DNA from 3 places in the Rhodoferax sp. GW821-FHT10B06 genome. Region 2 is predicted to be linked to each of the others. Evidence: predicted binding sites of a transcription regulator. Region 2 holds the regulator's gene; each other region holds the start of a gene.
What was found. Region 2 encodes FNR, which switches genes on or off when oxygen is low (the NO sensors DNR and NnrR bind a similar motif). Its sites were predicted from a motif close to TTGATNNNNATCAA; they were not measured.
Positions count from the first base shown of each region.

Region 1: the regulator FNR is predicted to act here: its motif matches at 3,735-3,748, upstream of AC07O2_RS07920 (universal stress protein).
Region 3: the regulator FNR is predicted to act here: its motif matches at 5,018-5,031, upstream of AC07O2_RS01750 (oleate hydratase).

Region 1 covers NZ_JBWKNO010000004.1:111,732-119,077, forward strand. Annotated here, with positions in the region: gene AC07O2_RS07900 (ATP-binding protein) at 1-195, opposite strand, end outside; gene AC07O2_RS07905 (response regulator) at 192-851, opposite strand; gene opgC (OpgC domain-containing protein) at 1,034-2,173, shown strand; gene AC07O2_RS07915 (SGNH/GDSL hydrolase family protein) at 2,203-3,027, opposite strand; gene AC07O2_RS07920 (universal stress protein) at 3,229-3,666, opposite strand; gene argH (argininosuccinate lyase) at 3,853-5,244, opposite strand; gene AC07O2_RS07930 (sensor histidine kinase) at 5,349-6,386, shown strand; gene AC07O2_RS07935 (LytR/AlgR family response regulator transcription factor) at 6,400-7,140, shown strand; gene gloA2 (SMU1112c/YaeR family gloxylase I-like metalloprotein) at 7,152-7,346, shown strand, end outside.
Region 2 covers NZ_JBWKNO010000010.1:4,159-11,504, reverse strand. Annotated here, with positions in the region: gene ccoO (cytochrome-c oxidase, cbb3-type subunit II) at 1-672, shown strand, start outside; gene AC07O2_RS16020 (cbb3-type cytochrome oxidase subunit 3) at 688-825, shown strand; gene ccoP (cytochrome-c oxidase, cbb3-type subunit III) at 844-1,758, shown strand; gene ccoG (cytochrome c oxidase accessory protein CcoG) at 1,837-3,207, shown strand; gene AC07O2_RS16005 (FixH family protein) at 3,229-3,501, shown strand; gene AC07O2_RS16000 (hypothetical protein) at 3,514-3,762, shown strand; gene fnr (fumarate/nitrate reduction transcriptional regulator Fnr) at 3,740-4,459, opposite strand; gene hemN (oxygen-independent coproporphyrinogen III oxidase) at 4,606-5,988, shown strand; gene AC07O2_RS15985 (sulfite exporter TauE/SafE family protein) at 5,991-6,698, shown strand; gene AC07O2_RS15980 (AAA family ATPase) at 6,684-7,346, opposite strand, start outside.
Region 3 covers NZ_JBWKNO010000001.1:370,613-377,958, forward strand. Annotated here, with positions in the region: gene AC07O2_RS01725 (fumarylacetoacetate hydrolase family protein) at 1-849, shown strand, start outside; gene AC07O2_RS01730 (L-fuconate dehydratase) at 851-2,146, shown strand; gene AC07O2_RS01735 (SDR family oxidoreductase) at 2,230-3,000, shown strand; gene AC07O2_RS01740 (methyl-accepting chemotaxis protein) at 3,027-4,622, shown strand; gene AC07O2_RS01745 (L-rhamnose mutarotase) at 4,625-4,963, shown strand; gene AC07O2_RS01750 (oleate hydratase) at 5,089-6,648, shown strand; gene AC07O2_RS01755 (CYTH and CHAD domain-containing protein) at 6,718-7,346, shown strand, end outside.

The sequences.
Region 1 (7,346 bases), on a different contig from region 2:
CTCCAACGGATCGAGCTGCCTGGGGGTGCCATTGCGCAGCGCATAGGCCATTTGCTGCAGGTGGTAGTCGAACATCTCGTCGGCCTGCTGCAGCGCCCCGTGGTAGGCGGATGCGGCCTGGAACAACGCAGCGGCCAGGATGGCTGTCATCACCGAACCCAGCAGGCGCCGGCGCAGGGAATACGGGCTGGTCATGGCTTCGGAATCACGTAGCCCAGGCCACGCACGTTCTGGATCAGCTCGCTGCCCAGCTTTTTGCGCAGGCCGTGGATGTACACCTCGACTGCATTGCTGCTGACGTCGTCCTTCCAGCTGTAGAGCTTTTCCTCCAGCTGGGCGCGCGAGAACACCACGCCGGGGCGCGCCATCAGCGCCTCCAGCACAGCCCATTCGCGGGCCGACAGGGCGATGGTCTGGCCGTCGCGCGTGGCTTCGTGGGTGACAGGGTTGAGGCGCAGGCCGTGGATTTCCAGCGCCGGGTCGGCGCGGCCGGCGCTGCGCCGCGTCAGGGCGCGGATGCGGGCCAGCAGCTCGTCGATGTCATAGGGTTTGAGCACATAGTCGTCGGCTCCGGCGTCCAGTCCCTTGATGCGCTCGGCCACGGCATCGCGCGCGGTAACGATCAGTACCGGTGTGCTGTCCTTGCGCAAGCGCAGGGACTTGAGCACGTCCAGCCCGTCTTTTTTGGGCAGGCCCAGGTCCAGCAGCACCAAGTCGTACTGCTGGGTGCTCAGCGCGGTGTCTGCCATGGCGCCGTCTTTGACCCAGTCCACGGCGAAGTGCTCGGCGCGCAGTACGTCGAGCACAGTTTCGCCAATCATGGGATCATCTTCGACGAGCAGTAGTCGCATTGTGTTTCCTCCGTGCAATTATCGCGGCCTCCGGCTTAGGTGGGGCTTAAGCAGCTTCGGCGCCACGGCGTTGCCGAAGGCATGCACTTTCGCTACCGCAAGCCGCTGTTCCGTAAGCCATGTTTTATGCAAATTCGTCGTGTTTTCTACATTGATGTTGTGTGCCTTAAGGTGAGCCCTCCATGACGCGGCGTTGGGAGCTGGATGCTATGCGCGGCCTGATGCTGGTGCTCATGACGGTGACGCACTTACCCACGCGGCTGAGTTCGCCCCTCGGGCAGCCCTTTGGATTTGTATCGGCCGCGGAGGGGTTTGTACTTTTGTCCGCGTACATGGCGGGCTTGGTATACGCCAAGTTGGCGCAACGGGATGGCATTGACGCCATGCGTATGGCGTTCTGGAGGCGGGCGATCAAGGTCTATGCATGCCATGTCGCCATGTTGTTGTTTTTATTCACGGCCGTTGCCGCAGTCGGTTTGCGGGTGGAGCAGCCCGCCGTGACCAACTTGATGTCTTTTTACCTGGCGCAGCCGTTGACCGCATTGGGGGCTGGGTTGTTGCTTGTATATATGCCGCCGCTGCTGGATATCCTGCCCATGTACATCCTCTATATGCTGGCCAGTCCCTGGGTTTTGGCATATGCCTTGCGGCACGGATGGAACGGGGCGATGACCTGGAGCCTATGCGCATGGCTGTTGTCGCAATTTGGGCTAGGGGCATGGGTGTATGGCGCCACCGTTGCGTTAACGGGGCTGGTTGTGCCTATCCGTGAAGTTGGTGCGTTCTCGGTGTTTTCATGGCAGTTTCTTTGGGTGTTGGGCCTTTGGATGGGGGCTAGCCGCCATGCGAAGGATGCGCGGCCTTTTGTTTTTCCGCACTGGGCCGTTGTGTTGGCGGTGCTGATGGCGTTTGCCGGGTTCGTATGGCGGCACGGCGTGGGGCAAGCGCCCTTTGGTGCCGATCAAAACCTGAATATGTTGTTTGACAAATGGTTGCTCGGGCCGCTGCGGCTGCTGGATTTATTTGCATTGATGGTGGTGGTTCTTCATTTTGGCCCTGCGCTTGCGTCGCGGATATCGAGCCTGCCATGGCTGGAGGTGCTGGGTGCAGCCTCATTGCCCGTGTTTTCCGCGCATTTGGTGATCGTTTTGCTGGCGCTGACTTTTTTGGGAAGCGACCCGTTCGCCCACGCCTGGTGGGTGGATGTGGTGTTGCTGGCGGGCTGCTTTGGTGTGCTGTATGGGGTTGCCCGGGTATCGCTCAGGCTGGACCGTTTGCACCGGATGGAGGTGGGGATTCGCGGCTCGGGTGTGCGCTTTTAATTTTGAAAGCGTGGCGTTGGCAGTGGCCTTTAATGGCTGCCGGCAATTTGCGCAGTCGGCACTTGGGCTGGCGCGGACGCCGGAAGCTGCGCGGCAATGATCGACTTCCATAGCCGGTAGCCAGCTTCGTTCAGATGCAGCTGATCGGGTTGAAACAGCTCGGGCCGGGGTTGGCCCTCAGCGTTCAACATCGGCTGGAAGATGTCGATGTAGCGCACGTCCTGCAAGCTGTGCACATAGTCGGAGATCAGTGCATTGGTCTGTCTTATCTTTGGCAGCAGTTCAACGCGCGACGGGCTGGGCTTGATCGAGATGTAGGAAATGCGGGCTTCTGGCAACTCCGCCCTCACGCTGCGTACAAATTTTGCAAAGCTGTCTCTCACATCAGCTGGACTGCGACCTTCGGCCAAATCGTTATCGCCTGCATACACCAGCACCTGCTTGGGCCTGTAGCGGATCACCAGTTCGCGCACGAAGTGGTTGCAATCGGCCATGGTGGAACCACCAAAACCGCGGTTGATGATCACCGGCACCTGCCTGAAATCGTCCGACAGGCTGGTCCACATCCTGATCGTGGAGCTACCCACAAAAAGAACGCCATCACTGGCAGGCAGCCGTTCGTTGTCGGCTTTGGCAAATGCATCCAAGCTGCTTTGCCAGCGGGTCTGTGGGCTCAATAGCGGAGCCGAAGCCTGTCCGCCCCCCACCGGAACAGGCGTGGATACCGCCAGGGCTACGGGGAATAACGGTGCTTCGGCACCCGCCTTGTGGATCGCACCCGAAAGCACCAGCAAAGCTGTGAGCGCTTTGACGCGACGGCTGTAGTGGGCAACGGTGGAGCGGGCGGGTTTCATGGGACAGGGCATTGTGGAAAATGGCAATGCGGCATCAAGTACCAGGTAGATAAGGATGCAGATATTGCTAAGCAATCCAGATGCCTAAATACTACGCCTGCTTGTCGTGCCACGCCTGTTTTAGCCCAGCCCGCCCACAGCTTTTAAAGCTTTTTGTGGCTTTTTGGGTGCTCAGCCGGGCCGGTGGCTGAGCGCAATCAGTCAGCGTGCCACCAACACCGGTAGCGTGGATTCGGCCAGCACTTTGGTGGCGATGCTGCCCAGCAGCAACCGGGCAATGCCCGAGCGCCCGTGCGAGCCCACGACGATCAGGTCCACGTCCTGGCCATTGGCGTACTCCACGATGGCGCTGGCCACGGCACGCTCTTCCACAGTCACCGGTATCAATGTCACTGCGCTGCCCTGCTTGCACAGGGCCGCCACCTTGCTGTGGGCGGCGGCGGCATCCTGTTGTGCGGCTGACATGTAGTGCTGCAGGCCTTCGGTGCTCATTTCACCCACGGCCAGATAAGGGTAAGGGTCTACGGCATACAGAACTGTCAGTTTGGCGCCCATATTGCGCGCCAAGTCCACGGCCATTTCGGCCGCATGGTCAGAGGCGGCAGATCCGTCGGTGGCCAGCAAAATGTGTTTCAACATAGTCGCTCCTTCCATCCACCATGTGTGGTGTGTGATGGCATTGTGCGACCGATGGCCCGACACTGCAGTTGATCTGCGTCAAGCCAGTGTGTATCAGGTGTAAGCCTTTGTTTTGTTGCATAAAAAATAGCCCTCCGGCGCAAGTAATACCTGCGCTGGCAGCTATTTATTTGCTAGCACTGTGGTTCAGGCCAGGCGGGCGCGGTGCCGTGCGATTTGCGCGCTGACCTGGGCCGGCGCGGTGCCGCCCAGGGTGTTGCGGGCATTCATGGAGCCGCGCAGGCTGAGCACGTCGTACACGTCTTTTTCGATCTTCGGGTTGAACTGCTGCAGCACCGACAGCGGCAGCTCGGACAGGTCCACGCTGTGCGCGATCGCGGCCTTCACAGCATGGGCCACGGCCTCGTGCGCGTCGCGGAAAGGCAGGCCTTTTTTGACCATGTAGTCGGCCAGATCGGTGGCGGTGGCGTAGCCGCGCAGGGCGGCGCGCTCCATGGCCTCGGCCTTGACGGTGATGCCGCCGACCATTTCGGCAAAGATGCGCAACGTGTCTTTCAGCGTGTCCACGGTGTCGAACAGCGGCTCTTTGTCTTCCTGGTTGTCCTTGTTGTAGGCCAGGGGCTGGCCCTTCATCAGGGTGATCAGGCCCATCAGGTGGCCGACCACGCGGCCGGTCTTGCCGCGCGCCAGCTCGGGCACGTCGGGGTTCTTCTTCTGCGGCATGATGCTGGAGCCGGTGCAGAAGCGGTCGGCGATGTCGATGAAGCCAAAGCTTTGGCTGATCCACAGCACCAGCTCCTCAGACAGGCGGCTGATGTGCACCATGGCGATGCTGGCGGCGGCGGTGAATTCGATGGCGAAGTCGCGGTCGCTCACGGCGTCCAGGCTGTTCTGGCACACGCCTTCCATGCCCAGGGTCTTGGCCACGCGTTCGCGGTCCAGCGGGTAGCTGGTGCCGGCCAGGGCCGCACTGCCCAGCGGCAGGCGGTTTACGCGCTTGCGCACGTCCAGCATGCGCTCGGCGTCGCGGGCAAACATTTCCACATAGGCCAGCATATGGTGACCAAAGCTCACCGGCTGGGCTACCTGCAGGTGGGTGAAGCCGGGCATCACCACGTCGACATTCTTTTCGGCGATGCTGACCAGGGCCAGCTGCAGATCGGTCAGCAGGCCGTTGATCAGGTCCATCTCGCCGCGCAGCCACAGGCGCACGTCGGTGGCCACCTGGTCGTTGCGGCTGCGGCCGGTGTGCAGGCGCTTGCCGGCGTCGCCCACCAGCTGGGTCAGGCGGGCCTCGATGTTCAGGTGCACGTCTTCCAGGTCCAGCTTCCACTCGAAGTTGCCGGACTCGATGTCGGCGCTGATCTGCGCCAGGCCGCGCTGGATGTCGGCGTGGTCCTGCGCAGCAATGATGTTTTGCGCGGCCAGCATCTCGGCGTGCGCCAGGCTGCCGGCAATGTCGGCCTGCCACAGGCGTTTGTCAAAAAACACGCTGGAGGTGTAGCGCTTGACCAGGTCGCTCATGGGCTCGGAGAACAGCGCCGACCAGGCTTCGGATTTTTTGTCGAGTTGGTTTATGGAGGAGGACATGCGGCAGGCACCAATGTGGCAGAGGGGGAGATGGAGTGGCGTACCAACGGCCGGTTCATACCCAATAATCGGGCCTTGTCATGGACGTTGGTATGCAAGAGACGCAAATTTTATCGAGCTTCGGTACGCTAGCCGACCCGGATGCCCCCACGCGCGTGTCCAGGGCCCTGGTATTTGATGCCTGCCAGGTGGGTGTGATCCTGCGCGCCGTGTTGTTTGTCGAGCTGGCGGTGGCCGTGGCGGCGCTGTTTGACGCCCTGGGTGCGGGCGATTGGCTGACCCGGCTGGCCCTATGGACCGGTGGTGCCTTGCCCGCTGTGCTGGTCTGGCTGCTGTCCGCCTGCAGCCTGAAGCGCACGCTGGCGCGCCTGCCACCCTGGGCGCAGTATGTGGCCGGTGTGCTGCTGGGCGCGCTGGCCGGCCTGTATGGCTGCGGCATGCTGGCCCTGATCGGCCTGATGGACCCCGTGCCCTGGCTGGCCTGCGCGGCGGCGGGCGCCTGGTTGTCGGCCATGGTGGTGGCCGGCCTGGTGCTGCGTGCCCGTGCCCGTACGCCGGCGGCTACCACGGCGCGGCTGGGCGAGCTGCAGGCGCGCATACGGCCGCATTTTTTGTTCAACACACTGAACAGCGCGATTGCCCTGGTGCGCGCCGAGCCGGCCCGGGCCGAGGCCCTGCTGGAAGACCTGAGCGACCTGTTCCGCCACGCGCTGGTGGACCAGGGCGAGTCCGTCACGCTGGAGCAGGAGACCACCTTGGCCGAGCGCTACCTGTCCATTGAGCAGGTGCGCTTTGGCGAACGCCTGCGCATCCACTGGGCGCTGGACCCGCGCGCTGCCCAGGCCCAGCTGCCGCCCCTGCTGCTGCAGCCGCTGGTGGAAAACGCCGTCAAGCACGGTGTGGAGCCCAGCGCCAGTGGGGCCGACCTGCGCATCAGCACCGAGCGGCGCGGCGACACGGTGGTCATCAAAATCAGCAACACCGTGCCCGCCGGGCCGGGCGCCGCCGGCTTTGGTGTGGCGCTGGACAATGTGCGCGACCGCCTGAAGCTGCTGCACGACGTGCAGTGCCAGTTCCAGGCGGTGCTGAAGGATGGCATCTATCTGGTGCGCATCGAGATACCAGTATGAAAGGACGCGGCCCATGACTCTGCGCATATTGATCGTGGACGACGAGGCGCTGGCCCGCGCCCGGCTGCGCACCCTGCTGGGCGACTGCAAGGTGCCGGCCGCCCAGGTGGTGGCCGAGGCGGCGAACGCGCAGCAGGCTTGCGCCGCGCTGGCCAGCCAGCCGGTGGACCTGCTGCTGCTGGACATCCACATGCCCGGCATGGACGGTCTGCAACTGGCCCAGCAGCTGCAGGCCCAGCCCCGGCCGCCGGCCGTGGTCTTCGTTACCGCCCACGCTGGCCATGCGCTGCAGGCCTTTGACCTGGCCGCGGCAGATTACTTGACCAAGCCGGTGCGCCTGGAGCGTCTGCAGCAAGCGCTACAGAAAGTGGAGCGGCTGCTGCAGGCAGCACCTGCGCCAGAGCCCGATTTGATGCAGGATGTGCTGGTGATACACGACCGCGGCCGCACCGAGCGCGTACCCCTGGCCAGCGTGCTGTATCTGAAGGCCGAGCTGAAATACGTCACCGTGCGTACCGCCAGCCGCAGCTATGTGTTGGACGGCTCCTTGAGCGAGCTGGAGGCGCGTCACGCCAGTGTGTTTATCCGTGTCCACCGCAACGCCTTGGTGTCGCGCCGTGCGCTGCGGGCGCTGCTGAAGCATTTCGACCCCGAGGAGGGCGAGGGCTGGGCCGTGCGCCTGCAGGGGCTAGATGAAGTGCTGATGGTGTCGCGCCGCCAACTGGCAGCGGTGCGCGAAGCCATGGCGGGTTAAGCTCTGAGCCTATGGAACTAAGCTGCCTGCACCACGCCGCCATCATCTGCTCCGACTACGCGCGGTCCCGGGACTTCTACACCCGCATTCTGGGCCTGCGCATCGTGGCAGAGAACCTGCGCGCCGAGCGCCAGTCCTACAAGCTGGACCTGGCGCTGGCCGATGGTTCACAGATTGAGCTGTTTTCCTTCCCCGCGCCGCCACCG
Region 2 (7,346 bases):
GAGAAGATCGAGACCAATAACTTCTTGATGATCGTGCTGATCCTGCTGGTGGTCGCCGTGGGCGGCATGGTGGAGATCGTGCCGCTGTTCTTCCAGAAGTCCACCACCGAGCCGGTCACCGGCCTGAAGCCCTACACACCCTTGCAACTGATGGGCCGCGACATCTACCTGCGCGAAGGCTGCTACGGCTGCCATTCGCAGATGATCCGCCCGTTCCGCGCCGAGACACTGCGCTACGGCCACTACTCGGTGGCGGGTGAATTTGTCTACGACCACCCGTTCCAGTGGGGCAGCAAGCGCACCGGCCCGGACCTGCACCGCGTGGGCGGCAAGTACAGCGACGAATGGCATCGCATCCACCTGCACAACCCGCGCGACGTGGTGCCCGAGTCGAACATGCCGGCCTACCCCTGGTTGGAAAAGGCCCTGCTGGACCCGACCGATGTGGCGCCGCGCATGAAGGCCTTGCGCACCGTGGGCGTGCCCTATACCGACGCCGAAATTGCCGGCGCAGCGGCCGAGGTGAAAGACAAGACCGAACAGGAAGCCCTGATCGCCTACCTGCAGGTGCTGGGCCGTGCGCTGTCTGATCAGTTGGCCGCGCAGTCCGCTGCCACGGCGCCCGCTGCTCCAGCGTCCGCCACGCCCGTTACCCCAGTTAACGCTCCTTGATACAGAAAGCCCGCCATGGACGTCACCACCTTGCGCATCGCCGCCACGGTTGTCAGCTTCATCACCTTTGTTGGTATCTGGGTTTGGGCTTTTTCCAGCCGCAACAAAGCCCAGTTTGACGAGGCAGCACAACTGCCTTTCCAGCAAGACTGATTCCCAAGAGGATTTTGTATGAGCGATTTCACAAACAATCTCTGGTCGGTATGTATCGCGGCCATCTCGGTCGCCAGCATTGCCGCCTGCTTGCTGCTGCTTTGGATCACGGCCCGTAAAAAGGTGCCGTTCCAGAGCGACAACACCACCGGCCATGTGTGGGACGGTGACCTGCGCGAGATGAACAACCCCTTGCCACGCTGGTGGGTGGGCTTGTTCGTCTTGACCATCGTGTTCTCAGTCGGCTACCTGGCCTTCTACCCCGGCCTGGGCAACTTTGCCGGCAAGCTGGGTTGGACTTCGGCCAACGAATACAGCGACGAAGTGAAAACCGCAGATGCGGCGCTGCAGCCCCTGTATGCCGATTTTGTGGCTCTGCCGCCCGAGCAACTGGCGGGCCGCGCGCCGGCCATGGCGATTGGCGAGCGCCTGTTCATGAACAACTGCGCCCAGTGCCACGGCTCGGACGCACGCGGCAGCAAAGGCTTCCCCAACCTGACCGATGCCGACTGGCTGCACGGCGGTACGCCAGACAAGATCAAGGAAACCATCACCCATGGCCGCATCGGCCAAATGCCGCCGATGGCCGCTGCGGTGGGCACGCCGGACGACGTGAAGAACGTGGCCAACTATGTGCTGAGCCTGTCGGGCAGCCCGCATGACTCGGTGCGCGCCGGTCTGGGCAAGGCCAAGTTTGGTGTCTGCGCAGCCTGCCACGGGGTGGGCGGTAAGGGCAACCAGGCGCTGGGCGCCCCTAATCTGTCGGACGACATCTGGCTGCACGGTTGGGGCGAGGCCGCCATCATGGAGATGGTCAATAAGGGCAAGATCAACCAGATGCCTGCCCAGCAGGGCAAGCTGACCGAGGCCCAGATCCATGTGTTGACGGCTTACATCTGGGGCATGTCCAACAAGCCTGTGGCCAGCAAGTAGGAGCATGGTGTGAACACCGTCGCGCCCCGCAAGACCATTCCCATCGTGCCTGTGCCTGGAGCAGATGCCGATGAGGTGATGGTGTCGCTGTACGCGGCCAGCAAGAAGATCTACCCACGTTCAGTGCAGGGCCTGTTTGCGCGCTGGCGCTGGGCCATGGTGTTGCTGACGCAGCTGGTGTTCTATGGCCTGCCCTGGCTGCAATGGGGTCAGCGCCAGGCGGTACTGTTTGACCTGGAGGCGCGCCGCTTCTACATCTTCTCACTGGTGTTGTACCCGCAGGATTTCATCTACCTGACCGGGCTGCTGGTGGTGTCTGCGCTGTCCCTGTTTCTGTTCACCGCCGTGGCAGGGCGCCTATGGTGTGGCTTTGCCTGCCCGCAGACGGTGTACAGCGAAATCTTCATGTGGATAGAGCGCCATATCGAGGGCGACCGTGCCGCCCGCATGCGCTTGGATGGCGCGCCCATGTCGGCCCACAAGCTGGCCCGCAAGTCGGCCAAGCACGGCGCTTGGCTGTTGCTGTCCCTGTGGACCGGTTTTACCTTTGTCTCGTATTTCACACCCACCTATGCGCTGCTGCAGGAGTCTTTGAGCGGCAGCTTTGGTTCGTGGGAAGTGTTCTGGGGTCTGTTCTACAGCTTTGCCACCTATGGCAACGCCGGCTTCATGCGCGAGCAGGTCTGCAAATACATGTGCCCCTATGCGCGCTTCCAGAGCGCCATGTTCGACAAGGACACGCTGATCGTCAGCTACGACACCACCCGTGGTGAGCCCCGGGGCTCGCGTTCGCGCAAGGCCGACCCTGCGGCCCTGGGCCTGGGCTCTTGCGTGGACTGCACGCTGTGCGTGCAGGTCTGCCCCACCGGCATCGATATCCGCGAGGGCTTGCAGTACGAATGCATAGGCTGCGCCGCCTGCGTGGATGTATGCGATGGCGTGATGGACAAGATGGGCTATGCCCCTGGCCTGATCCGCTTTGCCACCCAGAACGGCATGGCCCAGGGCTGGTCGGGCCGGCAGATACTGCGGCGTGTGCTGCGGCCTCGGGTACTGGTCTACGGCACGGTACTGCTGGTGTTGACGCTGGCGCTGCTGGGCAGCCTGTTGACGCGTACCCCGCTGAAGGTGGACGTGGTGCGCGACCGCGCGGCGCTATCCCGCATTGTGTCCGGTGGCCAGCTGGAAAACGTGTACCGCCTGCAGGTCATGAACGCCAGTGAACTGCCGCAGCGCTACCGTCTCATAGCCCATGGGCTGGACGGGCTGGTGCTGGCCTCGGACGAATGGGTGGACCTGGAGCCGGTAGCCTCGCGCTGGGTGGCGGTGCGCCTGCATATCCCTTATGGTTCTGTCGAACCGGGCTCTTACCCGGTATTCTTCGACATCCAGACTGCGGATGGAAGCACCAAGGTGTCGGAAAAGTCCACGTTCTTTGTTCCCCGCTGACGATAACTCCAGGAGACTGCCATGCCCTCTCATGTATCTGCTACACCGGTGCCGCTGCCATGGTGGCGCTACGGCTATGTCTGGCTGGTGATTTCCGGCCCGCTGGCCGTGGTGGTGGCGGCCTTGGTCTCGGGCTGGATCGCCATCCGCCAGCAGGACCCGGTGCTGGCCCAGGACTACTACCGCCAGGGGCTGGAGATCAATAAGACCCTGGCCGCCCAGGGCCCGCTGGCACCGGCCGAGCAGGGGCGCAACCATGCTGCGTCGCCGCCCGGCTCGGTGCGTACCAAGTAGCCGGAGGGCACTATGCAAAGCTTTAGGGTGGTAGGTGTGGTCTGGCCCGCGTTCCTGGGCGCATGCATACTGGAGATGCTGGTGTTTGCGGTGGTCGATCCCTACAGCCTGCAATGGCTGGGGCAGCCGCTGCCTTTGTCACGCCAGGGCGTGTACAGCCTGGCGTTCTTTGCGTTCTGGGCGGTGGCTGTGCTGGTGGGTTGCCTGACGCTGCTGGTGGGCCAGCCGGTGACAGTGCCTAGAGACAGGGCTGAAGATTGACGATGCGCTTGAGCGCTTCGGTGTCCAGGATGCGGATGTGGCGCTGCTTGACCTCGACCACGCCGTCTTCCACAAATTTGGAGAAGGTGCGGCTCACGGTTTCCAGTTTCAGGCCCAGGTAGCTGCCGATTTCCTCGCGCGTCATGCGCAGGATGAGTTCGGACTGTGAAAACCCGCGCGCATGCAGACGCTGCACCAGGTTCAGCAAAAAGGCCGCCAGGCGTTCCTCGGCGCGCATGCTGCCCAGTAGCAGCATCACGCCGTGCTCGCGCACGATTTCGCGGCTCATGATCTTGTGCACATGGCGCTGCAGGGAGTTGACTTCGCGCGAGAGCTCTTCAATGCGGTGGAAGGGCATTTCGCACACTTCGGCATCTTCCAGGGCCACCGCATCGCAGGTGTGGTGGTCGTTGACGATGCCGTCCAGGCCGATGATTTCGCCTGCCATTTGAAAGCCGGTAACCTGGTCGCGGCCATCTTCGGTGGTGACGGTGGTCTTGAAGAAGCCTGTACGGATGGCGTACAGCGCCTTGAAGGTTTCGCCGTTATGGAACAGCGCCGTGCCTCGCAGTACCTTTCGGCGCACTGCTACCAGGTCGTCAATGCGCTCTAGCTCTTCTTTGTTCAGGCCCAAGGGCATGCACAGCTCACGCAGGTTGCAGTTGGAGCAAGCGACTTTGATTGAGGTGGGGACCATGCGCAGAGTATGAACTTGATGGAGATCAATGGAGCTATTTGATGTATCTCATTGTCTCTGGTGCCATCTGCTGCGGTTTTGATCCACGTCAATGAAACAAGCGTGGCTTCGCGGCACATTCCAGTCATGCAACCTGACTGCCCGCCATGACCCGTGTTTTGCCCGAATTGTTACGCCGTTTTGATGTGCCTGGGCCGCGGTACACGTCCTATCCCACCGCCGACAGGTTTGTCGAGGCCTTTACCTGCGAGGACTATGGGCGGGCCCTGCAGCAACGCAACCAGGGGGCGGCAGCACTGAGCCTGCCCTTGTCGCTGTATGTGCACATACCGTTTTGCGAGTCGCTTTGCTATTACTGCGCCTGCAACAAGATCATCACCAAGCGGCATGAGCGCGGAGCCGCCTATCTGCGCTATCTGGAGCGCGAAACCGCTCTGCACACCGCCCAGCTGGGCGAGCGGCGCAATGTCAGCCAACTGCACCTGGGCGGAGGCAGCCCTACTTTTTTGAGTGACGACGAGCTGGCCCAGCTGATGGCCATGTTGCGGCGCCATTTCGTGTTGGCCCCCGGCGGCGAATACTCTATTGAGGTGGACCCCCGCACGGTGGACGCCAAACGCCTGCAAGCTTTGGCCACCTTGGGCTTCAACCGGCTCAGCTTTGGGGTACAGGACTTTGATGCCGACGTGCAAAAAGCGGTGCACCGCATCCAACCCGCGCAGCAAGTGTTCGAGCTGGTGGAGGTGGCCCGCACGCTGGGCTTTGAGTCCATCAATGTGGACCTGATCTACGGCTTGCCACGGCAGACACCGGCATCTTTTGCACGCACGCTGGAGCAGGTGGTAGAGCTGCGGCCCGACCGCATTGCCCTGTACGCCTATGCCCATCTGCCCGAGCGCTTCAAGCCCCAACGCCGCATTCTGGGCGCTGAGCTGCCGGCGGCGGCCGACAAGCTGTCCATGCTGTCGCAGGCCTTCGACACCTTTTTGGAAGCCGGCTATGTGTACATCGGCATGGACCACTTCGCCTTGCCCAACGACGCGCTGGCCATCGCCCAGCGCCAGGGCCGGCTGCACCGCAACTTCCAGGGCTACAGCACCCAGCCCGACTGCGACCTGGTCGGCCTGGGCGTGTCGGCCATAGGCCGCATAGGCGCCACCTACAGCCAGAACGCCAAGACCCTGGAGGAATACTGCGACCGTATCGACCAGGGCCAGCTACCGGTGGTGCGTGGCCTGGCGCTGAACCGCGACGACCTGGTGCGCCGCGCCATCATCATGGGTCTGATGTGCCAGGGCGAGGTGCAGTTTGAATCCATCGAGCTGGCATTTCTGGTGGATTTCAAAAAGGCCTTCGCCGCCGAGCTGGCTGCTCTGCAGCCCTTGGTGGAGGCCGGCCTGGTGCAGTTGGAAGACAGCGGTATCCGCGTCACGGCCACCGGCTGGTTCCTGGTGCGCGCGGTGGCCATGGTGTTTGACCGCTATCTGCAGGCTGACCGCAACCGCGCCCGCTTCTCAAGAATCATTTGAACATGCAAACGGGCCTGGCCTGGACCGCACTGCTGATGGGCCTGGCCGGCGGTCCGCACTGCGCCGCCATGTGCGGCGCAGCCTGTGGCAGCCTGGGCCGTCTGGCCGGCGCGCAGCGGCCCTGGCTGGGCATGCTGCAGCTGCAGGCCGGGCGCCTGGTGGGCTACAGCCTGGCCGGTGCGCTGGCGGCCTGGGCGGCCGACAACCTGGCCTGGCTGGCTCGCCAGTCAACCGCGCTGCAGCCGCTGTGGACCCTGTTCCATGTGGCCGTGCTGGTCTGGGGCGGGACTTTGCTGGTTTTGGCACGCCAGCCGGTATGGGTAGACGGCATGGGCCGCAAGCTGTGGGCGCGCCTGCGGGCGAGCTCCGGCGGATATGGCTGGGCCTTTGGCGTGGGCGCGGCCTGGGCCTTCATGCCTTGCGGCCTGCTGTATTCGGCCCTGCTGGTGGCGGCCCTGAGCGGCGGGCCACTGGATGGCGCTCTGTGCATGGCCTTGTTTGCTGCAGGCAGCGCCATCACTCTTATGGCCGGCCCCTGGCTGTGGCTGCGCCTGCAGGCCTGGCGCAGCCCAAAGCACAAGGAGTGGGGCATGCGCGCGGCAGGTGGCGCCCTGATGGCCGTGGCCTTGTGGGCCGTGGTGCACGACATGGATCCGCGTGTGGCCGACTTTTGCCGCAGCCTTGTATCTATTGGCTTACCTGCGCAATAAAACCTGGAGCATTCGTTCCCGATTTAGAAGAAAGTCTCGTGTGACCTGAAAGTGTTCTGTGTCTTCGTAGGCGATGGGGGATACACCTTCTTGGCCGCAACGGTAGATGCGGGCATCCGGGTAGGCCATAAGGATGGGCGAATGGGTGGCGACGATGAACTGAGAGCCTTGCAGCACCAGGTCGTGCATGCGTGACATGGCCGCCAGTTGCCGTTGCGGTGACAGGGCTGCTTCGGGTTCGTCCAGAAGGAATAGACTTTCACCACCGAATCGCTCGGTCATCAGCGCCATAAAGGACTCGCCATGCGACTGTTCATGCAGCGAGCGGCCACCGTAGTGGCTGATGATGGGTAGCCCCGCGGTGGGATCGTCATCCAGGTTTTCGATTTCAGTGGCGACGTTGAAAAAGCTCTCTGCCCTTAGAAAGAAACCGTCTCGTGGCCGCCTGAAACCTTTCGCAACGCGCAGGTAACTATGCAACTCGGAGTGCGATATGCGTGTGCCGAACCGGAAGTTTTTGCTGCCACCTTCGGCATTGAAACCGAGTGAAACGGCGATGGCCTCCAATAGAGTGGATTTGCCGGAGCCATTCTCTCCCACTAAAAAGGTGACCTTTGGGTGGATGTCCAACTGGTCTAGCATGCGTAC
Region 3 (7,346 bases), on a different contig from region 2:
CTTTTACGCTACGGATTGCCAGGCCAGGAAAAGCCTGGCGTATTGGACAGCCAAGGCCGTGTGCGCGATCTGTCGGGCGTGATCGCCGATGTCGCAGATGCAGCCTTGCTGCCCGAAAGCCTGGCGCGTCTACGTGGCGTGAACCTGGACAGCCTGCCCTTGGTAGCGGGTATGCCCCAAAAAGACCTACGCCTGGGCCCCTGCGTGGGCAGCGTAGGCAAGTTCATATGCATTGGCCTGAACTACTCAGACCATGCAGCCGAAAGCGGCATGCAAGTACCACCGGAACCCGTGGTATTCAACAAATGGACCAGCGCCATCGTCGGACCGAATGACCAGGTGGAGATTCCGCGCGGCTCGGTCAAGACAGATTGGGAAGTCGAGCTGGGCGTCGTCATAGGCCAAGGCGGTCGCTACATCAGCGCAGCGGATGCCCTGTCGCACGTGGCCGGCTATTGCGTGGTCAACGACGTGTCCGAGCGCGAATACCAACTGGACCGCAGCGGCACCTGGGACAAAGGCAAAGGTTGCGACACCTTCGGCCCCATCGGCCCCTGGTTGGTCACAGCAGATGAAGTACCTGACCCACAGGCCCTGAAGATGTGGCTGGAAGTGGACGGCAAGCGCTACCAGAACGGCAGCACATCGACCATGGTCTACGGCGTGCAGTTTTTGATTGCCTACCTGAGTCGCTTCATGAGTCTGCAGCCCGGCGACGTGATTTCCACGGGCACCCCACCCGGCGTAGGCATGGGGCAGAAGCCTCCCGTGTATCTACGCGCTGGGCAATCCATCCACCTGGGCATTGATGGCCTGGGCACCCAAACACAAGTCACCGTACAAGCCTGACATGAGCAAAGTCACCAATCTGCGCGTCCTGGACGTGCGCTTCCCCACCTCGCAACACCTGGATGGCTCCGATGCCATGAATCCGGACCCGGACTATTCCGCGGCCTATGTGATTCTGGAAACCGACCAACCCGGCCTGGAAGGCCACGGCCTGACCTTCACCATTGGCCGTGGTAACGAAATCTGCTGCGCCGCCATTGAGGCCATGCGGCATCTGGTGGTGGGCCTGGACATGGACTGGGTCGCCGAGGACATGGGCCGCTTCTGGCGCTACATCACCTCCGACAGCCAGCTGCGCTGGATTGGCCCGGACAAGGGCGCCATCCACCTGGCCACCGGTGCCGTGGTCAACGCGGTCTGGGACCTGTGGGCCAAGCAAGAAGGCGTGCCGGTATGGAAACTGGTCTCGCGCATGAGTCCCGAGGAGTTGGTCAAACTGATCGACTTCCGCTACATCACCGACTGCATCACACCCGAAGAAGCGCTGACGCTGTTGAAGAAACAAGCTGAGGGCAAGGAAGAACGCTGGGCCACGCTGGAGCGTGAAGGTTACCCCTGCTACACCACCTCGGCCGGCTGGCTGGGCTATGACGATGACAAGCTGCGCCGCCTGTGCAAAGAGGCCACCGACGCAGGCTTCAACCACATCAAGCTGAAAGTAGGCCGCGACAAGGCCGACGACATTCGCCGCCTGCGTATTGCCCGCGAAGCGCTGGGACCAGACCGCCACCTGATGATTGACGCCAACCAGGTCTGGGAAGTCAATCAGGCCGTGGAATGGGTACGCGAACTGGCATTTGCCAAACCCTGGTTCATTGAAGAGCCGACCAGCCCAGACGACATCGAAGGCCACCGCGTGATCCGCGAAGGCGTGCACCCGGTCAAGGTCGCCACCGGCGAGATGTGCCAGAACCGCGTCATCTTCAAGCAGCTCATCATGCGCGGCGCCATCGACGTGGTACAGATCGACTCCTGCCGCCTGGGCGGTGTGAACGAAATCCTGGCCGTGATGTTGATGGCGGCCAAGTACAACTTGCCAGTGTGCCCACACGCAGGTGGCGTAGGCCTGTGTGAATACGTGCAGCACCTGTCCATGATCGACTACCTGTGTATCGCCGGCACCCGCGAAGGACGTGTCATCGAGTATGTAGACCATCTGCACGAGCACTTCCTGGAGCCCTGCGTGATCCAGAACGCAGCCTATATGCCACCCCAGGCGCCAGGCTTCTCCATCGAGATGAAGGCAGCCTCGTTACAAGAGTACCAATTCAAGCCCAAGGCCCGCACCACGGCCTGATGCAGCGCAATGCCTGCCGCAGCCAAAGCCCACAAGCAAGGGACCACGGCAGCGGCCCAACGACAACTGGATAAAGAACGCACATGGATTTGCATCTGAAAAACAAGGTAGTCATCGTGACCGGTGGCGCCAGCGGCATAGGCGCAGCCATATCACTCACGCTGGCACAGGAAGGCGCCATTCCGGTGATCTTCGGCAAAAGCCCCATGCCGGCCGACTTTGCAGCGCAGCTGCAGGGTCACACGCATGCATTCTTCCAGGTAGAGCTATCCGACGACGCAGCCTGCAAGAACGCGGTCGCGCAAACCCTGGAGCGCTTTGGTCAACTAGATGGACTGGTGAACAACGCAGGCATCAACGACAACATCGGACTGGACGCCGGGCGAGACGCCTTTGTGGGCTCGCTGGAACGCAACCTGATCCATTACTACGTGATGGCCCACTACTGTGTGCCGCACCTAAAGGCATCCAAAGGCGCCATCGTGAACGTGTCGTCCAAAACTGCCATTACCGGCCAGGGCAATACCAGCGGCTACTGTGCGTCGAAAGGTGCGCAGCTATCGCTGACGCGCGAATGGGCGGCCGCTTTGCTAAACGACGGCGTACGGGTGAATGCGGTCATTCCGGCCGAGGTAATGACGCCGCTATACGAGCGCTGGATCAGCAGCTTTGACAATGCAGCCGAAAAGCTGGCGTCCATCACGGCCAAAATTCCGCTGGGCCACCGCATGACCACATCCGAGGAACTTGCGCGCATGACCGTCTTCCTGCTGTCCGACGCCTCATCCCACACCACCGGACAATGGATTTTCGTGGATGGCGGCTACACACATCTGGACAGAGCACTGTCCTGATACCTGCGGTCAAAGGAGCCTGTGCCATGAAAGTGTCGAATGCGAAAATCTCCCACATCCTGTTCGCCGGATTTGGCCTGATGCTGCTGGTGTACCTGCTCTCCAGCGCACTGAATGCAACGATGATGCGCAGAATGCAGGCGAATCTGGAAACCATGGAAAAGCACAACAATGTGCAGATTGCCATCGCATATGACCTCTACAAATCGGTGGCAAAAATCAGCCTGTCGGTGCGCAAAATCATCTTGCTCAACAGCGACGCCGAGATTGCCGAGGAAATCAAAGCCTACAAGAACGAGCTGGACCACTACCAAGCCATCCGTCAGCGACTGAATGCTTCCAGCCAGGGCGCGGACATTGATGCCTCCTGGAAGACGGTGGACGCGGCCTTTCAGAAGTCGGCGCCACTGCTTGCCAGCCTATATGCCAGCGTGCAGGAACACAAGGACTCCGAAGCCATCAAGACACTTGATCTCGTAGGGAATGCGATAGACGCCTGGCAGCAATCGCTGGACGCGGGCATGCTGCACCAGCAACAGGAAAACGCAACCGCATTCAAAAGCTCCAGTGACGCCTACCAGGCCGCCCTGATCCAATCCTTGTCGGTGTGCGTGGCCAGCATCGTCATTGCCCTGGTGCTATCAGTTGGCATCGTCCGCCTGCTGTCGTCACAACTGGGCGGTGAACCCAAGGAAGCCACTTCAGTGGCGGTGCGTATTGGTGCCGGGGACCTGACCCAGGCCATCCCCGTCCAGGCGACAGATACCCGCAGCCTGATGGCGGCCATGGACGGTATGCAGGCCAGCCTGACGCAGGTGGTGGTCAGCGTGCGCAATGGAGCAGAATCGGTCGCTATGGCCAGTGCAGAAATAGCCAAAGGCAACCAGGACCTGAGTACCCGCACCGAGCGGCAAGCCAGCGCCCTCGAAGAAACCTCGGCGTCCATGGAAGAGCTGGACTCCATCGTCAAGCAAAACGCCGAAGGCGCACGCGAAGCCAATCGCCTGGCACAGCAAGCCTCCACTGTCGCCTCGGAAGGCGGTGCCGTGGTAGGCCAAGTGGTAGAGACCATGCGCGGCATCAACACGGCCTCACGCAAGATCGAGGACATCATCGGCGTGATCGATGGCATCGCCTTTCAGACCAATATCCTGGCGCTGAACGCGGCAGTGGAAGCCGCGCGGGCCGGCGAGCAAGGCCGGGGCTTTGCCGTGGTGGCATCCGAAGTGCGCTCGCTGGCCGGGCGCTCCGCCCAGGCCGCCAAGGAAATTAAAAGCCTGATCGGCTCCAGCGTAGAGCGCGTGGCAGTAGGCAGCCAGCAGGCAGACAAGGCCGGCGCCACCATGGAGCAGGTTTTGACAGCCATCCAAAGAGTCACGGGCATCATGGCCGAAATCAGCGCCTCCAGCGCGCAGCAAAGCCAGGGTGTGTCGCAAATCGGCGAAGCCATCCGCGAGATGGACCAGGTTACGCAGCAAAACGCGGCCCTGGTAGAGCAGATGGCGGCAGCGGCCAGTAGCCTGCAAAACCAGGCCAGCGATCTGGTGGGAACCGTTGCACAGTTCCAGGTCGTCTCCTCCGAGCCCGACGGCCAGTACGCATTGCTGACGCACAAGCTGTAAGCATGCGCTACGCCCTGGCACTGGACCTGGTGGACGATGCCGAGCGTATTGCCGAGTACGAACGTGCCCACGTAAAAATCTGGCCAGAAGCCCACGCACACTTGCGCACCCAGGGCGTGCTGGGCATGGAGATTTACCGCCTGGGTACCCGCCTCTTCATGGTGATGGAGGTGGACCCAGCGGTCTACAACGCAGAGCGCATGGCGCAGGCATCTCTGACCAACCCAGCCATCGTGCGCTGGGAAGAGCTGATGTGGACCTACCAGGCCCCCACACCCTGGACGCCAGTGGGCGAAAAATGGGTGCCCATGGCGAAAATATTCGACCTGGCCAGCCAGTAGAAACAGCGGCTTACCCTCAGTTGCCAATACGCAGATGATTGGCAATCGTATTGCTTGACCTTTCTCAATGGATCTGGCGCCCAGCCTGGCTAGCATGGTTCCTTGTCAAAAGAGGAAGCATGCGTATGCAAGCATATTTTGTCGGCGGCGGTATCGGCTCTCTCGCCGGGGCCGCGTTCATGGTCCGCGATGCGAAAGTCCCTGGTTCCCGCATCACCATCTTCGAGAGCACCCCGCTGCTGGGCGGTAGCCTGGATGCCGCACTCAGGCCCGAGTCGGGCTACTCGCTGCGCGGCGGCCGCATGCTCACCACCGACCACTATGAATGCCTGTGGGATTTATTGAAGACGATACCGTCACTCGATCACCCGGGCGAATCGATCTACAGCGAAACCGTGCGCTTCAATCAGGCGCACCCTGCCCACTCGCGGGCGCGTTTGGTAGACCACAACCGCTTCAAGCAAGATGTGTCTTCCATGGGCTTCAGCAACGCAGACCGCATTGAGCTGCTACGACTGGCCGAAACCTCCGAGGAGACCCTCGGCACAAGCCGCATCACCGATTGGCTTTCGCCGCCCTTCTTTCAAACCAATTTCTGGTGGATGTGGCAAACCACGTTCGCCTTCCAACCCTGGCATAGCGCCGTTGAACTCAAGCGCTATCTGCACCGCTTTATGAACGAGTTCCCGCGCATGGCATCGCTGGCCGGCGTAAAGCGCACCGTCTACAACCAGAACGACTCCATCGTGCAGCCGCTGGTGGCCTGGCTGCGCAAACAAGGTGTGCGCTTCGAGCATGGCACGACCGTCACCGACTTCGACCTGCACGATGCAGCGGGCAAGGTCCACGTGCAAGGCATGACACTGCGCAATACCCAAGGCGTGCAGCAGCTGGCCGTCGGGCCCGATGATCTGGTGTTTTTCCAGAATGCATCAATGACCGATGCCTCCAGCACAGGCTCCATGGATGCGTCAGCCCCCAGGCTCACCAAGGCGGATAGCCATGGTTGGACATTGTGGGAAAAAATTGCCCGCGGCCGGCCCGAGTTTGGCAACCCGGCGGCTTTCAACAGCAATATCAGCGAATCCTACTGGGCCTCGTTTACAGTGACCTGCACACAACCCGCCTTCTTTGACCGCATGGAGGCTTTTTCAGGCAATACCGCTGGCACGGGAGGGCTCGTGACCTTCAAGGACTCACGTTGGCAGATGTCTATCGTGCTCTACCACCAGCCGCACTTTCGCAACCAGCCAGCGGGCCAGCAGGTATTCTGGGGCTACGCACTGCAGCCCGACCGCATCGGCGACTTTGTCGCCAAACCCATGAGCGAGTGCAGCGGTGCAGAGATACTGCAAGAGTTGCGCGGCCATCTGAACTTCGACCCAGAGGTTTTGACCGGAGCCAACTGCGTGCCCTGCCGCATGCCCTACATCACCAGCATGTTCATGCCTCGTGCCAAGTCCGACCGCCCCTTACCCGTGCCAGTTTGCTCGCACAATCTGGCTTTTGTGAGCCAGTTTGTCGAAATTCCCGACGACGTGGTGTTTACCGTGGAGTATTCGGTGCGCGCGGCACAGATGGCGGTGTACCAACTGCTGAAAGTGCAACGCGCTGTGCCGCCCGTCACGCGCCACGACCACTCACCCAAGGTCTTGCTGGATTCGCTGGTGAAGTCGTTTAGCTGACCGGCGTCACGCATGGCGGCAATGGCGTAGTCGCAAAATACAGCTCCCACACAGCCGCCACAGCATCCCATGGAAATCGAACTCAAACTCGCTCTGCCCTGCGCCGACCCGGAAAACCTGGCGCAGCGCCTGGCCCGCACTCCACCTCTGGCACGACGCAAACCCCAGATACTGCAGCTGCACAACGTCTACTACGACACACCCGACCAGCGCCTGCGCCAACAGCGCATTGCCCTGCGTATTCGCAAAGTAGATGGCAGCGGCACGCCACAATGGCTGCAAACGCTGAAAACTGCCGGCAACAGCGCCTCCGCCCTGAGCCAGCGCGGCGAATGGGAAACGCCCGTGCCAGATGAAAACCTGGTACGCGCCGCACTGAACAACACGCCCTGGCCCGAGCTGGACCCGAACGACAGCCTTTTCGCTGCGCTGCAGCCCTGCTTCGCCACGACCTTCGAGCGCACGCTGTGGACCGTACGCCAGCGCGACGGCAGCGTGGTCGAAGTAGCCCTGGACCGTGGCAAAACCATAGTCAGGGACCAGCAAGCTCCCATTTGCGAACTGGAGCTGGAGCTGCTTGCCGGCCCGCCACAAGCGCTGTTCGACCTGGCAAGGAAAATTGCCCATACGGTAGCGGTATTGCCGTCACAAACCAGCAAAGCCGCACGCGGCTACCAGCTCGCCCAGAACGCGCACGA